DNA from 3 places in the Lentilactobacillus hilgardii genome. Region 1 is predicted to be linked to each of the others. Evidence: predicted binding sites of a transcription regulator. Region 1 holds the regulator's gene; each other region holds the start of a gene.
The links. Region 1 encodes Rex, which represses fermentation and respiration genes when NADH is low (regulators of the CRP and FNR family bind a similar motif). Its sites were predicted from a motif close to TTGTGAANTANTTCACAA; they were not measured.

Region 1 (7,202 bases):
CGCCACATAAATAGTTACTCCTTTTATAATATTTACCATTCATGGTGAACCATAAAATAATAGTCCATCTTACCATTAAATACAAGTATTGATTATGTACATAAAATAGTCACTAATACCATACAACAACAAAAAGCGCCCGACAAGCTCGGACGCTCAATTTGTTTGTCTATAGCGACTATTTTTATCTTAAAATTACATTCCCATACCAGGTTGTGGCATTGGAGCAGCAGGTGCATCCTTCTGAGGCTCATCGGCTACAACAGCTTCAGTAGTCAAAAGCAAAGCAGATACAGAAGCAGCATTTTGAAGTGCAGAACGGGTAACTTTGGTAGGATCAACAATACCATCATCGATCATATCTTCAAACTTACCATTTGCGGCATTATAACCAATGCCAGGCTTTTCGTCTTTTAACTGTTCAACGATAACTGAACCTTCAACACCAGCGTTTTCGGCAATCTGACGAACCGGTTCTTCGAGTGCTCGACGAACAATGTTGATACCAGTTGCTTCGTCGCCATCAGCCTTAAGCTTGGCGATTTCAGGAATAACATTAATCAATGCAGTTCCACCACCAGGTACGAAGCCCTCTTCAACAGCTGCACGAGTGGCGTTCAAAGCATCTTCGATTCGGTACTTCTTTTCCTTTAATTCGGTTTCAGTAGCTGCACCGACACGAACAACGGCAACTCCACCTGACAATTTAGCAAGACGTTCCTTTAATTTGTCACGGTCAAAGTCTGATGTTGTTTTTTCGATTTGAGTCTTAATTTCTGAAACACGTTGTGAAATTTGATCTTTTGAACCTGATCCGTCAACAATTGTAGTAGAATCTTTTGTGACATTGATCTTGTTGGCTTGACCTAATTGCTCAAGCGTTGCGTCCTTTAAGTTCAATCCAAGATCGTCAGTGATGACAGTAGCACCAGTTAACATGGCAATATCTTGGAGTTGATCTTTACGACGGTCACCAAAGCCGGGAGCCTTAACAGCGACAACGTTAAAGGTACCACGCATCTTGTTCAAAACAAGTGTTGGCAATGCCTCTCCACCAATATCATCGGCAATGATCAAAAGTGAACGACCTTGTTCCACAATCTTTTGAAGAAGTGGTAAAATATCTTGAATGTTAGTAATCTTTTTATCAGTTACAAGAATGTATGGGTTATCAAGATCTGCTTCCATCTTGTCATTATCGGTAACCATGTATTGTGACATATAGCCACGATCAAATTGCATACCTTCAACAACGTCCAAGCTGGTTTCAACACCACGTGATTCCTCGATTGTGATGACACCATCATGACCAACCTTCTCCATTGCGTCGGCAATTAACTTACCGACTTCTGGATTAGCTGATGAAATTGACGCAATCTGTGCAATATCATCTTTTGTTTTAACGTCATGTGACATCTTGTGAAGTGCATCAACAGCAGTTTTAGTGGCTGTTTCGATACCACGACGAATACCAACAGGGTTAGCACCGGCAGTCACGTTCTTCATGCCTTCGTTCACGATTGCTTGTGTTAAAACAGTTGCGGTCGTTGTCCCATCACCGGCAACATCGTTAGTCTTTGAAGCAACTTCAGAAACCAACTTTGCGCCCATGTTTTCGAAATGATCAGGTAGTTCAATTGCCTTGGCGATTGTCACACCATCATTAGTAATTGTTGGTGTACCAGCTGTTTGTTCCAAAACAACATTACGACCCTTAGGACCAATTGTAGCTTTAACCGTATCTGCTAATTTATCAACACCTTTAAGCATTGCGCTGCGAGCGTCTTCAGAAAACTTAACTTGTTTAGCCATTCCAATTTTCACCTCAAAAATTTATTTTGATTAAATTATTAAATTGTTGAATCAATTATCCGCAATTCAATTATTCGACGATTGCGACGATATCTTTTTCATGCAAAACTAAATAGGATTTGTCGTTATCTTCAATTTCCGTACCAGCGTACTTATCGAACATAACCTTGTCACCCTTTTTAACAACTGGGGCAACAGTTTGACCGTTATCTAAAACGCGGCCTTCCCCAACGGCAACAATTGTACCTGTTTGAGGCTTTTTCTTAGCGTTATCAGCTAAAACAATGCCGCCAACGTTTTTTTCCTCTTCTTCTTCTCTTTCGATAATTACGCGATCTCCTAATGGTTTTAACACGTTAGTCCCTCCATTTACAACAATTTTTAGCATCATTAGCACTCATATGACAGAAGTGCTAATCACTGCTTATAATATATTATTTTTTGAGCGGAATTGCAAGGATTTTTCATAAACATTGCAATATTCAAGCGTTTTTCAATCAATGCGATCAATTCTTGTTACAATAGCGTCAGGAGATTAAAGGCCAACGTCATCATGCGCTAAATATAAAAAAAGATCAGGACGATAACTGTCTTGACCTCTTTTCTATCACTCACAAATATATTGCTGACACACAAAATAAAGAGACTCCCATTATGTTGTGAAAGTTTGTCTTTCACAACATAATAAAGATTGTCCCCTGCCACTTATGACGCTTTATATGGTTACTTGCCAAAATTCTCTATAAAATAAATCAACGTTTGCAATTCGTTAGTTAAATCAACGTTTTGAACAAGTACATCGTCAGGAACGGAAAGTCTGATTGGTGTAAAGTTTAAAATTCCCTTTACACCGCCTGCAACAGCATCATCTGTTACTGCCTGAGCTGCGCTTGAAGGAACGGTTAAAATAATCACTTGGATTTGCTGTTCCTGAAGTTGATGTGCCAGTTCTTGAATTGGATAGACTGGAACGCCGTCCTCAATCTTATTAATAATTGTATCATCAGTATCGAAGGCTGCCGAAATCCTAACATTACCATCTTTGTGAAAGTTAAAATTCAGCAGGGCGTGTCCTAAGTTGCCAACCCCAATCAATGCAACGTTGGTTAAATGTTCCTGGTTCAAGATCTGCTTAAAAAACGAAAGCAGGCTATCCACATCATAACCATATCCACGCTTCCCCAATGCACCAAAGTATGAAAAGTCACGACGGATGGTAGCAGAATCTACTTGAACAGCTTCAGCTAATTCAGTTGAAGAAATCCGACTTTTGCCTGTGTCATGTAATATATTTAAGTATCTGTAGTAAATTGGCAACCGTTTAGCGGTCGCACGTGGAATATTTTCAGCTGTCACGAAAATTTCCTCCTAAATTTCATTAATTTTGCTAACTGAGCACTTTGTGAATCTCTCTTTACTTAGTATTCTAACATAAGATACCATCTTGTGAAATACATTTCAAATATTAGCTTTGAAATTAACAAAGAAATGTCACTATTAGAGACATCATCCCATCTAAATCGCCTCAAAATCAACAATATGATAAACTTATAAGGATAAAAGAAAGGTGGCTGGATCGTTGATAATCTTACAAGCCCAAGATTTAACCAAAAGATTTAATGGTATTAACATATTCTCAAAAGTAAACTTATCAATTCAAGAAAAAAGTCGCATTGCATTAGTCGGCCGAAACGGTGCCGGCAAATCAACATTAGTTAAAATGATCATCGGCGAGCAGTCCATCGATGGCGGTCAAATAACAACAAAAAAGAATCTCACAATCGGATATTTGGCGCAAGATACGGGATTAGATTCCGATAAGGGAATTTATGAAGAAATGTCGTCAGTCTTTGCGAAACTCAAGGAACAAGAAACTAAGATTCATGAACTTGAAGCTCAAATAAGCACGCTGGATCCAAAATCGGATAGGTTTCACCAAATTTCAGCAACTTATGATACTGTTCGAGCCAATTTTGAACAGCATAATGGTTATGGCTATGATGCGGAAATACGTGGCGTTCTCCATGGCTTCGGCTTTGATAAGGACCAGTACGATAAACCGATTAATGAACTTTCAGGTGGCCAAAAAACACAATTAGCACTTGCAAAACTACTACTTGAAAAACCTGAATTGTTAATTTTAGACGAACCAACCAATCACTTGGATGTCGAAACGATTACCTGGTTGGAAAGTTATATTCAAAACTACAGCGGTTCGTTATTGATTATTTCACATGACCGATATTTTCTTGATCGTATCGTTAACGAAGTTTATGACCTGGCTAACGGTACATTAAGACATTACGCCGGAAATTACACACAGTACACCCAAAAGAAGCAACAAGAAATCTCCCTTCGCTGGAAAGAATATGAAAAGCAACAGGCTGAAATTTCCAAACTCCAAACCTTCGTTGATAAAAATATTGTGAGAGCATCTACTACAAAACAAGCCCAGGCTCGTAGAAAACAGCTTGAGAGAATGAACCGAATTGAAAAGCCAACGTCTGACGGTAAAAGTGTTCGTTTCACATTCTCACCAAAATCCAAAAGCGGTAACAACATTTTAAAGGTCACTGACGCAGCAGTTGGTTATACAAAGATTCTTTCAGAACCAGTCAACTTGGATGTCAAAAGAAATCAGGCCATTGCAATTGTCGGCCCCAATGGGGTTGGTAAGTCCACCCTTTTAAAAAGCATTCTTGGCATTATTCCCTTTTTAAAGGGTTCGGCTCAATTTGGAACCGGTGTTGACACTGGGTACTATGATCAAGAACAAGCCTCACTACACCCTTCCAAAACGGTTTTAGGCGAAGTCTGGGATGATCACCCCACTACAGCCGAAGGAGACATTAGAAGCGTTTTAGGCAGCTTCCTCTTTTCTGGAGATGACGTTGCTAAAATGGTTCACGATTTGTCCGGTGGTGAAAAAGCCCGCTTACTTTTAACAAAGTTAGCAATGCAACACAATAATTTTTTAATTCTCGATGAACCAACCAATCATTTAGACATTGATAGTCGAGAGGTTTTGGAAAAAGCGCTAAATGGTTTTGATGGTACAATTCTCTTTGTTTCCCATGACCGTTATTTTATCAACAAAGTTGCCTCATCCGTTGTTGAACTGTCACAAAGAGGAACAACCCTTTACCTTGGTGATTATGATTACTATGTTGATAAAAAAGATGAACAGCTTGCGATTAAGGAACATGAGCAGGAAAAACAGGGAACCGCTCAATTAGCCGCGCAGGCTACCACGTCAACGACTGATAAAAAGAACTATGAAGTCAATAAACAAAATCAAAAGGAAGTTCGAAAACTAAATCGCGAAGTCACCGATTTGGAATCCCAGTTAGACGAACTGTCTAAAAGTAAAAATAATATTGAAAATCAAATGGCTCAGCCAGAAGTTTTTAACGACTTAGATAAGGCGTCCGATCTTCAGAAGAAACTTGAAATGGTCGATCAGGAAATCAAAGAAACTGAAAGTAAATGGGAGCAAAAGAGTCTTCAGTTAGAAGATATTGAGTAATTCATAAAAAGGACCAACAGCAAAGTAAACCACAAAATTGGCTTACCCTGACTGTTAGTCCTTTTATATTCAAGAATATTTAATTAATTTCTATCGATCATTACCTAAATTAATTAGTTGCAGGTTCCTTAATCCATTCAAATTCCAAACTGGGATCAGCATTTAGCGTTGCATTTGTAAATACTCGATGGCGATACAACATTTCACCAGCAGCTCCAATCATAGCAGCGTTATCACCACATAATGATAGTGGTACCAACTCCAAAGAAGTTTTCGGAAATGCTTGTAGTTCTTTTTCAAGACGATTGCGCAATCCCTTATTAGCGGCAACACCACCGCCTAAAATAAGCTGCTTAACCGGATAATCTTGAAGTGCTCGTTTTGTTTTGTCAGCCAAAACGTCAATAACAGCTTGTTGAAAACTTGCTGCAAGATCATCTTTATTCAAAGTTTCATGAATTTGATCGGCATGGTGAACCGTATTAATAAAGGCACTTTTTAATCCACTAAAACTAAAATCGAAATTATCATCTTGGTCCATTGCCCTTGGGAAATGGAAAGTATCATGACCCTTATGAGCCATTTCATCGACTTGTTTTCCAGCAGGATAATTAATTCCCAAAACCCGGCCGATTTTGTCATATGCCTCGCCCGCAGCATCGTCTCGAGTCTCACCGATAATTTCAAATCGATTTTCCTTGGGCATATACACAAGCTCCGTATGACCACCTGAAACGACTAATGCCATTGCCGGAAATTCAATTGGTTCGACTAATCTTGCAGCATAAATATGACCTGCCAAGTGATTAACTGGAATCAAAGGCAGATGATGTGCCCAAGCAACCGCCTTTGCTGCTGTCACGCCAATGAGCAAAGCGCCAACCAGCCCTGGCCCATAAGTGACAGCGACTGCAGATAAATCACTATATGTGACTTTAGCCTGTGTTAACGCATCATTGATGCAGCTGGTAATTTGCTCAATATGGTGTCGGCTTGCAACTTCAGGCACAACGCCACCGAACCGTTGGTGACTTTTTATTTGGGTTGCAACAATATTCGAAAGAATTGTATCGCCATTTTCTATAACTGCAACAGACGTCTCGTCACAGCTTGTCTCAAATGAGAGAATCAGATCTTTTGCCAAAAAACTCACCTTTCCTAGCCAATTTTCGTAATGTCTAAAATCATATTCAATGCATCTTCACGATCGTTAAAATAATAATCTTTCTTTAACCCGTTGTCCACAAAACCGATGTCACGATATAATTTTTGAGCTCTGGCATTGCTGACACGAACTTCCAGCGTTACTTTATCGTATTTTAACTGTCGTGCCTTTTTGATAATTATATTCACCAAAAAATAGCCGAGCCCATGATTTTGAAAATTGGGTGCCACGGCGACATTAGTGATATGACAGTCTTTTGTATGGTCATTTAATGAACAGCCAATGAAAGCAACCAGCCAGTCATTTCGTCTTAAAACCAGATACAAACGATCACTTTTACGCATCAATTCAGTTCGAAACGCCCGCTCGTCCCATGGAGTCTGACCACCATAAACGGCTCGTTCGATTCCAAGGATTTCTGGAATGTCGGGAATCATGGCCTTTGCCAGAAAATAATTTGTACCGTTGATTTCGACATCGTGATTCTTAATGTCTAGATATCGTTCCCGGAGCTGAACCTGCTTGTTATAAAAATTTTGCTGAAACCATTCTTTAAATTTTTTCCACATAGTTACGGGTATCCTCGTTTGGATGAAGTTTTTGCCAATCAGCTTCAGCTTTGGTTAGACGCAGGTATCTCGGAACAACGGCATCAATGTCCTTCACAGGTGACAACTGTGATCCATAAAGACCAAGTCT
Region 2 (7,202 bases), 1.0 Mb from region 1:
GGTAATTATCGTTTATTAGCCGTAAAAACGGGGGCAATTCATCACGTCCTTAAAAGAACGTGTTTTCTTTCCCTATCTCATAAAATAGATTATGGTTGAGCAGTCATCTTTAATACCTTATGATTAGAGTTAAGTGTTTACATTAATTTATTAGATCAAATTCGGGGAGAAACCCGCTCATGCAAGTTATTTATCTTGATTCACGTCAACAATCATTCATCCCGTCAAAAAAGCCGATTGTTCTCGCCCTCGGCTTTTTTGACGGCGTCCACAAGGGACATCAATTTGTGATCCAAACAGCTGGAAAAATTGCGAATCAGCGTGGCCTTCCGCTTGCCGTCATGACGTTTAACCGCCACGCATCACGAATTTTTCATCATGATTCATCATCGACATTTCGCTATTTGACCACACTAAAACAGAAAGCCGAACTAATCGAAAAATTGCACGCTGATATCTTATACGTTGTCGATTTTAATCAGCACTTTGCCGGCCTCTCTCCAAAGACATTCATCGAAAAATACGTCATCGGACTGAATGCCAAGATTGTGGTAGCCGGTTTCGATTATACTTTCGGACAAGGTGGGACAACTACCATTGATTCAATGGCAGCTATCAGCAATCATCGTATTCAAACCGTCACGGTTAGAGAACTGGATAGCCAACGGTTAAAAATCGGTTCCAGCCGGATTAGAAAATTGATTGGTCAGGGTAGGATTAAAGAAGCCAACAAATTATTAGGACATCCTTACGAAACAACCGGTAAACTGATCCATGCTCAAATTGACGGCTTATCAATCGTCAATCCTTCAAGCCGCCTGCAGCAGCTTCCCCAAACCGGCAGTTATCTCTGTGATGTGACCGTTTCTAAAGAAAAACAAAAGATAATTGTTCGGGTTCGCCAACCTAAGAAAGGGCACGCAACGGCCGTCATTTACATCAATCGAAAAGCTTTTCACAATCTGCCACACATTAGTTCACTGCCGGTGTCAATTAAGTGGTTGAGTGAGTAAAGCCACTTTTAATGTAGGGGGGGTATCATAAATGTCATTAACCTTAGTTCCTTTATCTTATAATGTCTTACAAGAAATTGCACGACATGATACACCGATCTAAAAAATCACACTAAGTCAAAAATAGAACTACTCACATCCGTAACAGTTACGTAGGCATCACGATCCAAGATTAATGCAGGATTGTGATACTTTTTTATCTGTTGGCAGTTAGATAAAATCACTAATGTTTTTGTAGTTATTCCAAGTCTTGTTTTTAAACGGATAGCTCAGTAACCAATACATATCTAACTACAGACAAAATAAAATTCCTCTCAAAACATTATTTGACAAATTTATATTTCTTCTTATTCAATAAACTGGATATAACCAAGTAAACTCCTGCGATAAACAGCAATAAATCAATAATCCACAAAGGATTTAAGATCGAAACATGAATAAAAATGTTCCTGTTCAAATAGGCAATTATAAGCCCAATCCAAAAATGAGCGTCTTTAAAAAAATATTTATTAAACATTACAATCCACTCCTCCTATTAAACTAAGTTAAAGGGCTTTGTTCTCCACTCTTGACATCAACTACTCTGATTTCGAGAACTAACAAGCAACTACAGTATCTTACCAACTAACTAAAATGCCTAGCTGTAAATCAAAGACATTGATCTGACAGTACTGTCCGTGTATCTAAACACTAATTAGTTTTTGACATTAGTGACACTAAGTTTCCGTTTTTGCGAACTCATCCATAAGTACCAATCACCGCACAAACAAAGAGGCCGGGGAAAAGCCCTCGGTCTCTTATCGTCTTAAATTTTAATTAGTCATCCTCTGAAAGCCCATCAAAATTACCATTTACTACTTAACACATTGGATTTTCAATTTTTATTAAACTCGCTTACGGTTAAAAAGGATAAGCGAGATTGCAAGGCTGATCAACATTAAAATCACCGTGATAGCCAAAGCCACGCCATATTCACCAAGGCTCTGCTTCCCCTGCAGAAACTGCATATTTTGGTTGATTAGTGAAAATGGATTAATCTTTTTAAAACCTGTAAAAACGGTCGAAAACATTCCCAGCGCATAAAAAACGCCATTGATTAGTAACCCTTTCATGCCATTAGCCGAAACAGTCGACCCAGTAACGACAACTGTCATTAGCAACAATCCAAATAGCCATAAGGCAAAGACTGCCGGAAGTGAACTACTCGGTTATGAATGACCGAGCTTCTGGGAACACGAAGTAGTATTTAGGCTGTTACATCGGTATGCCGAAGACCTAACTTACAGAACTTCGCTCTTTTACCACGGCTAGTTCCTAACCAATAGCTTTTAGTCCGCAATTAAGGATATTAACTGCCGCATTAATATCGCGGTCGTGATGAGCCCGGCATTTAGAACACGTCCATTCCCGAATAGTTAAGGGCTTAGCACCGTCATTCTGACCGCACGCTGAACAGATTCGGGAAGTATTTTTGGCGCTCACTACCACTAATTGCTTACCGTACCAGGCACACTTATATTCCAGCATGGTTCGGAATTGATACCAACTGGCATTAGCAATTGACTTGGCTAGGTGGTGATTGCGCATCAGATTCTTGGTTTTCAAATCCTCAATCACAATCACATCATAGTTTCTAACTAAGTCCGTCGTCAGTTTATGGAGATAGTCCTTGCGCTGGTTGGCGATTTTTGCTTGATAACGCGCTTTGGTTATTTTAGCCCGTTGCCAATTTTGATAATCGTTGAGTGCCATTTTGGATAATTTATGGTGATGATTCCATTGGCGCATCGCAACAGTGGCCTGATGTTTGCGCCGGCTAAACTTCGCTTGCCAACACTTGGCTTGCTTTTCCAGCCACCGGGCATTGAAAGTCCCGTACTTAACCCCGTTGGAGGTAATCGCTAAATCAGCAACGCCCATATCCAAGCCAACCCTCTGGTTGGTTTTCGGCAAATCGTGAACTTCGGTTTCGACCTGTAAGGAAAGGTAGTAGCGTCCCGTGGCATCATGACTAACCGTGTACCGCTTAATTTTGGCATCAACTAATTGGTTAGTCTTGTTGGTTCGAATACTCCCAATTTTAGGCAATCTTAAACGCCGCTTAGCCTCCACAACGCAGATTGATTTCCCGGTGTAGGCTTGCTTAGCGCTATGGCGGGACTTGAACCGCGGATGACCACCCCGATGTTGAAACAAGTTCTTAAACGCCAGCGCGAGGTTATGGTTAACCACAAATAAGCTGGTGGAATCACTAGCTTTTAAGAATGGGTACTCTTGCTTAAACCGTTTAAGCAGATAATTCATATCGTATTCGCCAACAAACTGACTTTTCGGATTATTTTCATAACGTTTATTAGCCATCGCTAACATTTGATTCCAAACAAACCGATCGTTACCAAATAGTTGCCATAATTGATCAATTTGTGTTTGGTTAGGGTATAAGCGCAGTTTAACCCCTTTAACCACTGTGGTCACTGGGATGCCTCCTCTCTTTATTGTTCTTTCTCTGGTGCCAATGCTTTTAACATCATCACGCGGTAACCACCAGTGACGATCCTTTGGTTGTCAATTAAAGTCGGTAACCCTGGACACTGACAAAATAACCGAAAGGCAGTCATGCCGTTTAGGCACGCTTACTAATAGCTGGACCTAATCATCTTGGCCAATCTTTATATGAACAATTCCAAAACCGTGTTCATCGGCGGGCCTTGTAAATCAGAGCATTTGCAAATTCCTCAATGGGACAAGTTAAAGTCTAGTTCCCCACGTGTAATGATAATTCGCGTTATGAAACGAAGTTTTGTCATACGTTAATTGATTCGTACTTTTTGCAATAAATATTATAGCATGTTAAGAGTACTACTGTATACGTAGATTCATAAAAACAAGGAAATTTATTGGCAGGTAATTATCGTTTATTAGCCGTAAAAACGGGGGCAATTCATCACGTCCTTAAAAGAACGTGTTTTCTTGCCCTATCTCATAAATGACGGCTAAGATGATCATTAAACGGACCATCTCATAAAAAACGTTTGGACTTCAACCCACTGATGATTTGAATTAGTTATAAAACTCACATATAATCCGGTATCAGATTATAAAAATCATTAATAACTCGGAAACGATTATAACCAACCGAATTCAACTACGATTGAACATCTCATAACTTGCCTAACCAATCAAGGCTTGATAATGAACAAACACTTATCAATAAACTTCTTAAACTCCAGTCGTTTATCAATTTCTAAAAAAGAGGCCCTATTTGTGGAAAAAGTTCCCACACAACAATACTCCGTTATTCGTGACAGTATTAAATACGGCAGTTACATTTTCTTGTTATTTGCGACCGGTTGGCTATTGGTCATTCTGTACCTGGGAAAGTATCCTTCTCTTCTTGCAATGGCCTTTTTATCGTTCACATTCGGCCTTCAGCATGCTTTTGACGTTGACCACATTACGACCATCGATAATATTACCCGCAAGCTCATTAATGATGGCAAAAACACACATGGTGTCGGCTTTTTCTTCTCCCTTGGGCACTCTTTGGTTGTCATGCTCATGACACTGATTACTATTTTCTTTGTTCACTGGTCCAAAGAAAGACTTCCCCATTTTCAACACATTGGTAACCTCGTCGGGCCGATCTTTTCAGGTACCGTCTTAATTGTTTTAGGATTAATCAATTTGCTGATCCCGATCCAGACGTGCCATCAATTCAACCAGATTCGTCAGGGACATACAGATCAGCCAGCCGACCAAATGACACATTGGACACTTGGCATTTTTAACAGAGCTCTGCAATTAATCCAGCACAGTTGGCAAACATTGATTGTTGGGTTTCTCTTTGGGTTGGGGTTTGACACCGCTACTCAGATCTCAGTCTTGGCAACTTCCGCTGTGGCCACCAATAATGGTGTTCCCTGGCTTGCGGTCATCTCATTTCCCTTATTATTTACCGCAGGAATGTGTTTGATGGACACCAGTGACGGTCTATTTATGAGTACAGCTTACAGCTGGCTGTTCTCTTCCCCGTTTCAAAAAGTCTACTACAATATCGTCCTAACCGGTTTATCGGTCACCACTGCTTTCTTTGTTGGAATCGTTGAATTCGTTCAAGTTGCAGGCAGACAGTTTCACTTACATAATCAACTCGTTCAATGGTGCACCAGATTGAACTTTCAGCATTTGGGTATTATATTAGTCATCCTGTTCATCATCACTTGGTCACTGGCATTAGTTGTCTGGCGTCGACTTAACCATCAAATAAAGTAAAGGATTGTGATCTCATGTTTATAGTCACAATCCCCTTTAGTATGCGCTTGCGATGATTTATTAAATAATGAAGACCACCAAACTCATTTAACAGCGCTCTTCAAGATGGCTACAATCTTCTCCTGGGCCTCACTAAAGACCATTCCCCGCCGCAGAGCCAATCCGATCTTAAACACCGGCTGCAACGGATCATCAAGCCGCAGTCGAACAACGTTTGGATCCTTAATTTTAATGGCGTTGGTTAAAAAGCCAATGCCAATTCCCTGAGCAACCATATTCACAATACTCTGGGCAGCGTTGGTTCGAAAAATGACTTTCGGCCGTACATGGTTGGTGTTTGACAGCTGGCGAAAGACACGGTCATGAACAAAACTGTCCTTAAACAAAATGAAATTTTGATTTTTCAAATCAGCAAAGTTCACGCGCTGTTGCTTCGCTAATCGACTGTTAGTCGCCACCAAAATCGAAAAAGGTTGTTGATCAATCTGGTGAACGTCAATCATTTGATCGGTGAGTTGACCAATATAACCTAAAAATGATATATCAAGCGTCCCGTTTTTCAAATCATTCAGCGCTGAGATAGACCCTTCTTCAACCGTTTGAATACTTGTTAGATCTTCTGGAGACAAGCGCTGGGCAATTTTTGGAAAATAATTTGTTTCAATAATTGGCGGCATCCCCACAACCAAGCGTCTTTTTTCACTATTTTTGATTTCCGTTTTTGCCAGCTGATAATGATACAGGATCTCCTGGGCATGTCCCAACAGTTGCTCACCAGTATGTGTCAGCGCAATGGTCCGATGAGGGTTACCCCGCACCAATAATTGGCTGCCAAATTCATCCTCCAACCGTTTAATCGCTGCTGAAACCGTCGGCTGGCTCACACGGTACTTTTTAGCCACGTTCGAAAAACTTTTTTCTTCAGATAGTGAAACATAATATGCAGCCTCTCTAATATTCACTATGTATCCCCCATTTAAAAGCAGTTTTGTTTGCTACTATAAATAATCATAATCGAATCCGCTGTATTTGACTATAGTTAAAATCAAAGCATACACTGACGGCAATAATATTAAAAAGGAAGTCAGTGATTAAATGTCTACTCAAACTATTTTAAGCGATCCATTTAAAAACAAAGGAACTGCTTTTACAAAGGAAGAACGTCAACAACTCGGACTAACGGGCATGCTGCCGCCAAGGATTCAAACACTGGACCAACAGGTAGCTCAAGTTTACGCGCAATACCAAGAGAAATCATCCAGCCTTGAAAAACGGATTTTTCTAATGAGCATCTTTAACGAAAATCGGGTTCTTTTCTACAAAGTATTCAGCCAACACGTCGCCGAATTCATGCCGATTGTTTACGATCCAACCATCGCCACAACCGTTGAAAACTACAGTCACTTGTTTGTTCAACCTCAAAACGCGGCTTTTCTTTCCATTGATGATCCGGATACAATCGAAGAAAGTCTTAAGAATGCCGCGGCCGGCCGAGATATCCGCCTTCTGGTCGTGACCGATGGTGAAGGTATCCTGGGCATTGGCGACTGGGGCACACAAGGTGTTGATATTGCCGTTGGTAAATTAATGGTTTACACGGCGGCCGCCGGAATTGATCCCCGGCAGGTATTACCGGTCGTCCTCGATGTCGGCACGAATAACCAACAGCTTCTCCATGACCCAATGTATTTGGGCAATCAACATCCCCGCATTCAGGGTGTTAAATACGATGCCTTTGTTAATAGATTTGTTAAAGCCGTCGAAAATAACTTCCCACACGTTTACCTTCATTTCGAAGATTTTGGTCGCGACAATGCGGCTGACATTTTGAATCGTTTTAAAGATAATAACTTGGTTTTCAACGATGATATTCAAGGAACCGGTATTATTGTGTTGGCCGGAATTCTGGGTGCGTTG
Region 3 (7,202 bases), 800 kb from region 1:
TTCAAAAATTGAACCTCTAAAATTAAGGTGGTTTTGAAATGAAATTCTTTAATGGAAAGAAAGTGACATACAATGCTCAAAATTGTTTATCAAAATGGAACCTCTCACGAAACCATTGACTATAAGTCTGCCGCTGATTTTATGGCAAATCAGCGCTTGGAGGTTCCCGATTTAGAGGATTATTATAAAATCGACAGTGTGACGTTGGATGGAAACCCCATTGAATTGGATGATAAAACAATTATCGGTTTATACAAAAAGTTTGATAATGAGGGCGATTAATACAACTGATTAGCAGGTTAGGTGCCTATTTTTGATTATTAATCATGTGGTCGACTATGATCATTCAAAAAGAATCCAGGTGAAGTTGCGTATAAGCGCAATTTTACCTGGATTCTATCTTTAACTTTGAGCGTCTAACAATGACTCAAAGCTCATCATAACGATTTCATTTCGACTCTTTTAAATCCTCTATCTTAAAGTAGGTTTTATCGCCTTCGACAATGCCATAAACGCGCTGCTTACGCTCATCGTTTTTAAACCCGAAATCAATGACGCTTCGTTCATTCGACACATCGACTCCCTGAAGTTGAGCCTTTATAAAAGTACGCAAAACCGGCATTTGTTTTTCAAATTCCTTTGCCTTTTCAACCGCTGCCTGTAAAGTAAATCCTTGAGTTAAGTAGCGCTGAATATGAAAGATCAAAAAAAGTGTATGAAACGAGTATTGGCGTTGCGTTCCTTTTTGCTGTTCGATTGGCGCTATATAATGCTGTTCTTCCCAGTACCTCAATTGTCTACCCGAAACACCGGTGATTTGTTGAACCTGACCAATCCCAAAGATTAATTTGTTACTGTCTATAAGCGGTTCATTTGAATTCTCTTTTGTCATTTTTTCACCTTTTTAAATCTGCACCGAAAACAAGCTTTCGACACACACTATGTCGTTATAACTGGTTAAAACCACCAATTGTTACACATAAGTGCCGCCGTTTGCTACGACACAGTTTCTTAAAGTACTTATTAAGTATAAATGATAATTGATCATTTGAACAAGCAAAATTACTTAACAGTGCATCTCCGATCACATCTTTCATATACAAATGATCGATTAACAAAATATAATAAAAACACCTGCCCAAAATTTGTTATAATGCTTGCGTATCTACATTGAAAGGACTGGAAAAAATGGGATTTTCACCAAAACTAATAGTAGCCGATTTATCATTGATTCTATCAATTGCTATTGCGTTTTATATCCAATCAAGTCATCTTGAAGACAACGTTAAGATCGGTCTCATCATTCTTGCAAGTATTTTTCTAACAATTTCCGTTGTGATTAACGTCGTTTCTGCCATTCAAAAACGACGTGAGCGCAAAAATAAATAGCTTTACAAATAGGTTCAGGTCTAAAATAGGCCTGCCTTTTTTATTTAACCCATAAACCATTACTCAATTGCACTTAATTAAAGAACGCTTTAAAAATAAAACAATGCTTACTTATCATAAATTTTAATGAGTCCCTGGGTACCTAAATTACCTAAATCAAACTGATCAACCATTGCTTCATATAGATCTTTAGCCTTTTGCGTGGCCGGCAGCTGAATCTTCATTTCATCGGCTGCATCCAATGCAATCCGCAAATCTTTCAAAAAATGCTTTGCATAAAAACCCGGTTTTAAATCATCCTTTAAAATTCTCGGGCCATAGGTCCCCATACTCCAATTACCAGCACCACCGCCCTGAATGGTTTTGATCATTTGTGCCTGATCCAAACCGGCTGCTTTAGCAAACACCAGCGCCTCTGTTAGGCCTGTCATCGTGCCAGCAATCATAATTTGATTAGCCATTTTTGCATTTTGCCCCTGACCGGCGCCACCAAATCGGGTAACTGATGTCCCCATTGCATTGAAAACCGGCAGTACATGTTCGTACACAGCCTGCTGACCGCCAACCATAATTGTAAGTGAGCCGTTTCTAGCACCAACATCACCACCTGAAACCGGAGCGTCCAACACATCAATTTGCCGGTCCTGACCGGCACTAAAAATTTTCTTAGCCAGAACCGGAGAGCTGGTTGTCATATCTATTAACGTTTCGCCAGGCTTTGCTGTCTCAAAAATACCGTTATGGCCAAAATAAACTTCTTCGACATCCTTGGGGAATCCAACAATCGTAATCACAACATCACTGACCTTGGCAACGTCAGCAGGCGTTTGCTGCCAGCTTGCCCCATGATTCAGCACTTCTTGTGCATGGGCTTTGGTTCGATTGTAAACGGTGACCTCAAAATTGGCCTTGAGAAGATTATTAATCATCCCCGTTCCCATAACACCTGTTCCAATAAATCCAATTTTCATATCAATTACCTCGTTTTATCTATTCTGTACCCTTTTGAGCAACGGCTGCCACCATTCCGGATGAATGACATACCAATCGATCACATCTCCCATGCCAATCTCAAAACTAAATTCCGGCCGCCAACCCAACTCGTGTCTGATCTTCGAATCATCAATCGCGTAGAGTTGGTCGTTGGCGGGTCGATCTTTCACAAATGTCACTTGTGGGTGGATCGCAGCCAGTTGTTTTTCAATTATTTTAACAATCTGTAAGTTTGTTTTATGTTGACGCCCTGCGATGTTATAAATCTGACCGGGTTTGCCATTGCTCATAACCATTTCAATTGCCCGACAGTTATCTTGGACATTCAGCCAATCCCGCTTATTTTGACCATTACCATATATTGGTAGCTTTTTTCCACGCAAAGCAGCAGTCACCATCAAAGGGACCAGTTTTTCAGGAAACTGATATCGACCGTAATTATTAGCAGATCGGGTTATACAAACCGGCGTGCCAAATGTCTTAAAGTAGGAAAGTGCCAATAAATCGGCAGATGCTTTAGTTGCCGCATATGGTGAACTTGGATTAAGGGGGGTCTGCTCGTCAAAGCGCGCTTGGGAAGGTGTGCTGCCATAAACCTCATCAGTCGAAACCTGCACAAATTTATCGAGGTGGTACTCCCTGGCAACTTCCAATAGCGTATTGACACCCTCAATGTTGGTGTGAACAAATGGTGTTGCATCAATAATTGACCGGTCAACATGTGACTGGGCTGCAAAGTTCACAATAACGTTAATTTGATAATTGGACACCACTTTTTTGACGGCCTCTTTATCAGCAATATCACCCTTTATAAACCGATAAGTCGCCCCTTCGGGAATATCGTCTAAATTATCTAAATTACCCGCGTAAGTTAAAGCGTCAAAATTAATTAAACGATCGCTTTGACGATGACCTAAAAGCAGATGAATGAAGTTTGACCCGATGAAACCAGCCCCGCCGGTCACCAAAATATTCAACAGCAACACCTCCTCGTGCAATGAAAGAACTAATTATAATGTATCATATATTTTCAAAAAAAATTAGAGAAAAAGAAGCCAACCCATTAAGCATCAGCTCATGTTGACTTCAATTATAAAACTGGTTATAAACAACATTTTAAACTCGTCTTGGATCTCCTAATCGTCCTCTATGGCATCTTCATTAACCCAGTACTTCTGAGATGAAGCACTTTTGGCCGTTCTGATTCGATAAAAGTCCTCTGATTCGCGTTCACCATCATCGTCACGATAATATGCTTTTGCTTTCATGTCAACGTAGACCTTTTTCCCAATACGCGCTTTTATCCGGCTCCATTTATAGGTCCGATTATTCTTTTTGGCGCCTGGTACATAACGATAAAGCTTTTCTTCTCGGTAATCATCATCTAAAACCGTTTTAAAGTTCACCTTTGTATACCTCACACGGTATACTCGTGATGGCCGAAAATCAAGAGACTGTATTTGATTGGCACTCAAGACGGATCCACTGCCATATTCAGTATCGGTCGTTGTTTTGACAGTATTATTTTGAGCTTGAGCTGCCTGCCTCGACTCACTTTGATTATCTGAACTTAATGAAAATCCAATAATCCCCAGTGGAATCAAAAACAGCAGTCCTACGTCGGTTAAAATATGTCGTTTCATTAATAAAACCTCCAGACTATGACTTGTCGATTGGTCACTCACTCGTCATTTTTTCGTTACACTTATCATTACCATAATAATAACCAAATAAAGCGGAGAAAGTATGAAGAATCAATGAACTTTTAACCTCTTTTCCAGTCAAACCCTTAACGAGGAAAAAAGTCACACAGGGAGCTTTTCAACCAAGTAATGGTTGTCGTTTTGACACAAAAAGGATTAAGGCAAAAGCTACTTTTGTCTCAACCCCTAAATTCAGATGACTCATGTTGGTCGTTATGACGCAAAAGCCTTTGAAGTTCTCTTAAGTTTTTTTACAACTTATTTTTGATCATATGCTTCCTGGAATAATTGAACAATTTCTTCTTTGGTTCCTTTACGAGGATTTGAAAAGGCGTTACCGTCTTTAAGCGCATTCTCAGCCATCAATTCAAAGTCTTCCGGTTTAGCACCGATTGCTTTAATGCTTCGAGGAATCTTGACATCATCACACATTTGGCGCATTGCTTTGATGGATAAGTCGGCAGCATCCCTTGTGGATAATCCGTCCGTATTTTCACCCATAATTTTAGCTAATTGTGCAAACCTTTCCGGTGCGGCAACAATATTATACTTTTCAACAATTGGAAGTAACATTGCACAGCAGACACCGTGTGGCGCATCATATTGACCACCCAATTGATGGGCCATGGCATGAACATATCCCAAATCAGCATTGTTAAAAGCCATACCACCCAACATTTCAGCTTCAACCATTTTGGTGCGGGCTTCAATGTTGTGACCATTGGCAACAGCTTCACGAAGACTTTCTTCAACCAATTTAATTGCTTGAATGCATTGACCATCCGTAATTTCATTTCGGTTGGTTGAAACATAAGGTTCAATTGCCTGAACAAATGTATCCATCCCTGTTGCAGCCGTCAGTGATGCCGGAACATCCAACATTAACATTGGATCATTAAATGATACCAATGGAATATTTCGCCATGACACAACAACAAATTTCAGTTTGGTTTTTTCATTTGTGATCACACAATGACGGGTCAGCTCTGAACCGGTCCCGGCGGTTGTATTAACAGCCATCAATGGTGGCAATGGATTTTGCAGCGTTTCGATTCCGGCAAGCTTGGTGATGTCATCACCATTTGTCAAAATAATACCGGTCCCTTTTCCGGCATCATGTGAAGAACCGCCACCAACAGTGATAATGCTGTCACAATCATTATCTAAATAAACTTTCTTTGCTTCTTGAATATTTCGAATTTTTGGATTAGGTTCAACACCATCATAGATGGTATAAGGAACGCCAACTGCTTCAAGTGATGCTAATGTTTGAGCAACCGGTCCATTGTCCATTGACCGCAAAAACTTGTCAGTCACAATCAATGGCTTTTTCATATTTAACATTTTTGCACGATCGCCAATTTTCTTGATAACCCCTTTACCAAAGAAGTTGACACTCGGCATTAAGAAATCAAAGTTTTCTTTCATTGTAAAAACTTCCTCCTAGATGGTTATGATTTGAACCAATTTCATAATAGCATTTTCATATGAGAATGTAAACACTTTCACAATCTTTCAACCCATTTTTTTGCATTGATTCTGTCACCAGTTTAGTTTAAAATAGAGAAGATTTTAATGAATTAAAGCTTTGATGAGAAGAGTAGGTTTAGTAGCCGGTTAAGAGAGTTTCGGCAGCTGTAAAGAAACCCGACGACTAAAAAGAAGATGAGCTCGGAGCCTGTGTGGCGGTCTTTTGGCTGACACATCGTTTGCATACGTTACCTGCAAGAGTATAGTTTGGCTTAATTAATCATTGCCTCACACCGGTGCTGACCGGTGTGAGTTTCGTTGAGAACAATAATTGTGCAGTAAGCCCGACTAAACACTCACTGAGTCCAACATTGTGAAATGTTGGTAAAATCAGGTGGTATCGTGAATAAACCGTCACCCTGAAAATGATTTTTCATTTTCCGAGTGGCGGTTTTGCTTTATAAACTATTTTTTGGAGGATTCTTTGACATGACTAAGAATAAACATTTTGATATTGACACACTATTGGCACAAGCAGGAAACCGAGATAACCACGACCAGTTCCATTCGATTTCGACACCGATCTACCTATCATCCAACTTTCGTCACCGGGACTTGGAAGATGTTGAGAACTTTGACCCGGAAAAGCAATATTCATATTCCCGTCTTTCAACACCTACCAGAAAAGTATTGCAGGAAACCCTGGCTAAACTGGAAGACGGCGCAAAGGCTTTCGCTGTGAGTTCGGGTATGGCTGCCATTCAGCTGGTCTTTTCACTGTTTAACTCCGGAGATGAAATTATCACCTCAGATGATTTATACGGTGGCTCATTTCGATATTTTGACTATCTGACCGAGCACTATGGTATTAAATTCAATAAGTGGGATGGCAAGCGTTACGATACCCTGTCTAGCCTAATCACGCCTCACACAAAAGCCGTTTGGATCGAAACACCGTCAAATCCTACCATGAAAGTCATTAATATTCAAAAAGTTGCAGATATCGCTCATAGTAGCAACTCAAACATTCTAGTCTGTGTGGATAATACCTTTTTAACACCCATTTACCAACAACCAATTCGTGAAGGCGCCGATATTGTCGTTCATAGTGCCACCAAATACCTTTCAGGTCATAACGACATGCTGGCAGGAGCCGTTATCGCAAAATCAGAAGAAATCGGTGAAACACTGGAATTTAATTTCAATACAACCGGCGTCACGTTAGATCCTTTTGATTCCTGGCTACTACTTCGAAGCCTTAAAACCCTTTCGGTTAGAATGCAACGACACACGTCAAATGCAACCTATGTTGCTGCCAGTTTGGCTAAATTGCCGCAAGTTGAAAAAGTACTCTATCCTGGGCAAGGTGGCATGATCAGCTTTTACGTTCAAAGCCGTGACCAGGTTGATCGACTGTTCAAACGGTTAAATATCATTTCATTTGCCGAAAGTTTAGGCGGCGTTGAATCGCTTCTCACGATTCCTTCGCTGCAAACACATCGGGACATGGCCAAAGCCGATCGACTTAAGCTGGGCATTACGGATGAATTGTTACGTTTATCTGTTGGCCTTGAAAATCCGGAAGACTTAGCTGAGGATTTAAAACAGGCACTTGGCGACTAATGCTAAAATGATGACTCAATCAAA

Region 2: the regulator Rex is predicted to act here: its motif matches at 4,075-4,092, upstream of GQR93_RS14045 (HoxN/HupN/NixA family nickel/cobalt transporter).
Region 3: the regulator Rex is predicted to act here: its motif matches at 5,579-5,596, upstream of GQR93_RS05325 (iron-containing alcohol dehydrogenase).

The regions. Positions count from the first base shown of each region.
Region 1 is NZ_CP047121.1:1,972,792-1,979,993, forward strand. It holds partial or broken gene GQR93_RS09265 (APC family permease) at 1-8, opposite strand, end outside; gene groL (chaperonin GroEL) at 196-1,812, opposite strand; gene groES (co-chaperone GroES) at 1,883-2,167, opposite strand; gene GQR93_RS09280 (redox-sensing transcriptional repressor Rex) at 2,536-3,168, opposite strand; gene GQR93_RS09285 (ABC-F family ATP-binding cassette domain-containing protein) at 3,392-5,338, shown strand; gene tsaD (tRNA (adenosine(37)-N6)-threonylcarbamoyltransferase complex transferase subunit TsaD) at 5,448-6,491, opposite strand; gene rimI (ribosomal protein S18-alanine N-acetyltransferase) at 6,497-7,072, opposite strand; gene tsaB (tRNA (adenosine(37)-N6)-threonylcarbamoyltransferase complex dimerization subunit type 1 TsaB) at 7,056-7,202, opposite strand, start outside.
Region 2 is NZ_CP047121.1:2,969,708-2,976,909, forward strand. It holds gene GQR93_RS14025 (FAD synthetase family protein) at 180-1,013, shown strand; gene GQR93_RS14035 (hypothetical protein) at 1,898-2,167, opposite strand; gene GQR93_RS14040 (RNA-guided endonuclease TnpB family protein) at 2,328-3,488, opposite strand; gene GQR93_RS14045 (HoxN/HupN/NixA family nickel/cobalt transporter) at 4,278-5,285, shown strand; gene GQR93_RS14050 (LysR family transcriptional regulator) at 5,369-6,247, opposite strand; gene GQR93_RS14055 (malolactic enzyme) at 6,381-7,202, shown strand, end outside.
Region 3 is NZ_CP047121.1:1,174,049-1,181,250, reverse strand. It holds gene GQR93_RS05355 (hypothetical protein) at 73-282, shown strand; gene GQR93_RS05350 (MerR family transcriptional regulator) at 449-892, opposite strand; gene GQR93_RS05345 (hypothetical protein) at 1,189-1,389, shown strand; gene GQR93_RS05340 (NAD(P)-dependent oxidoreductase) at 1,497-2,360, opposite strand; gene rfbB (dTDP-glucose 4,6-dehydratase) at 2,376-3,380, opposite strand; gene GQR93_RS05330 (hypothetical protein) at 3,519-4,025, opposite strand; gene GQR93_RS05325 (iron-containing alcohol dehydrogenase) at 4,344-5,513, opposite strand; gene GQR93_RS05320 (trans-sulfuration enzyme family protein) at 6,045-7,178, shown strand.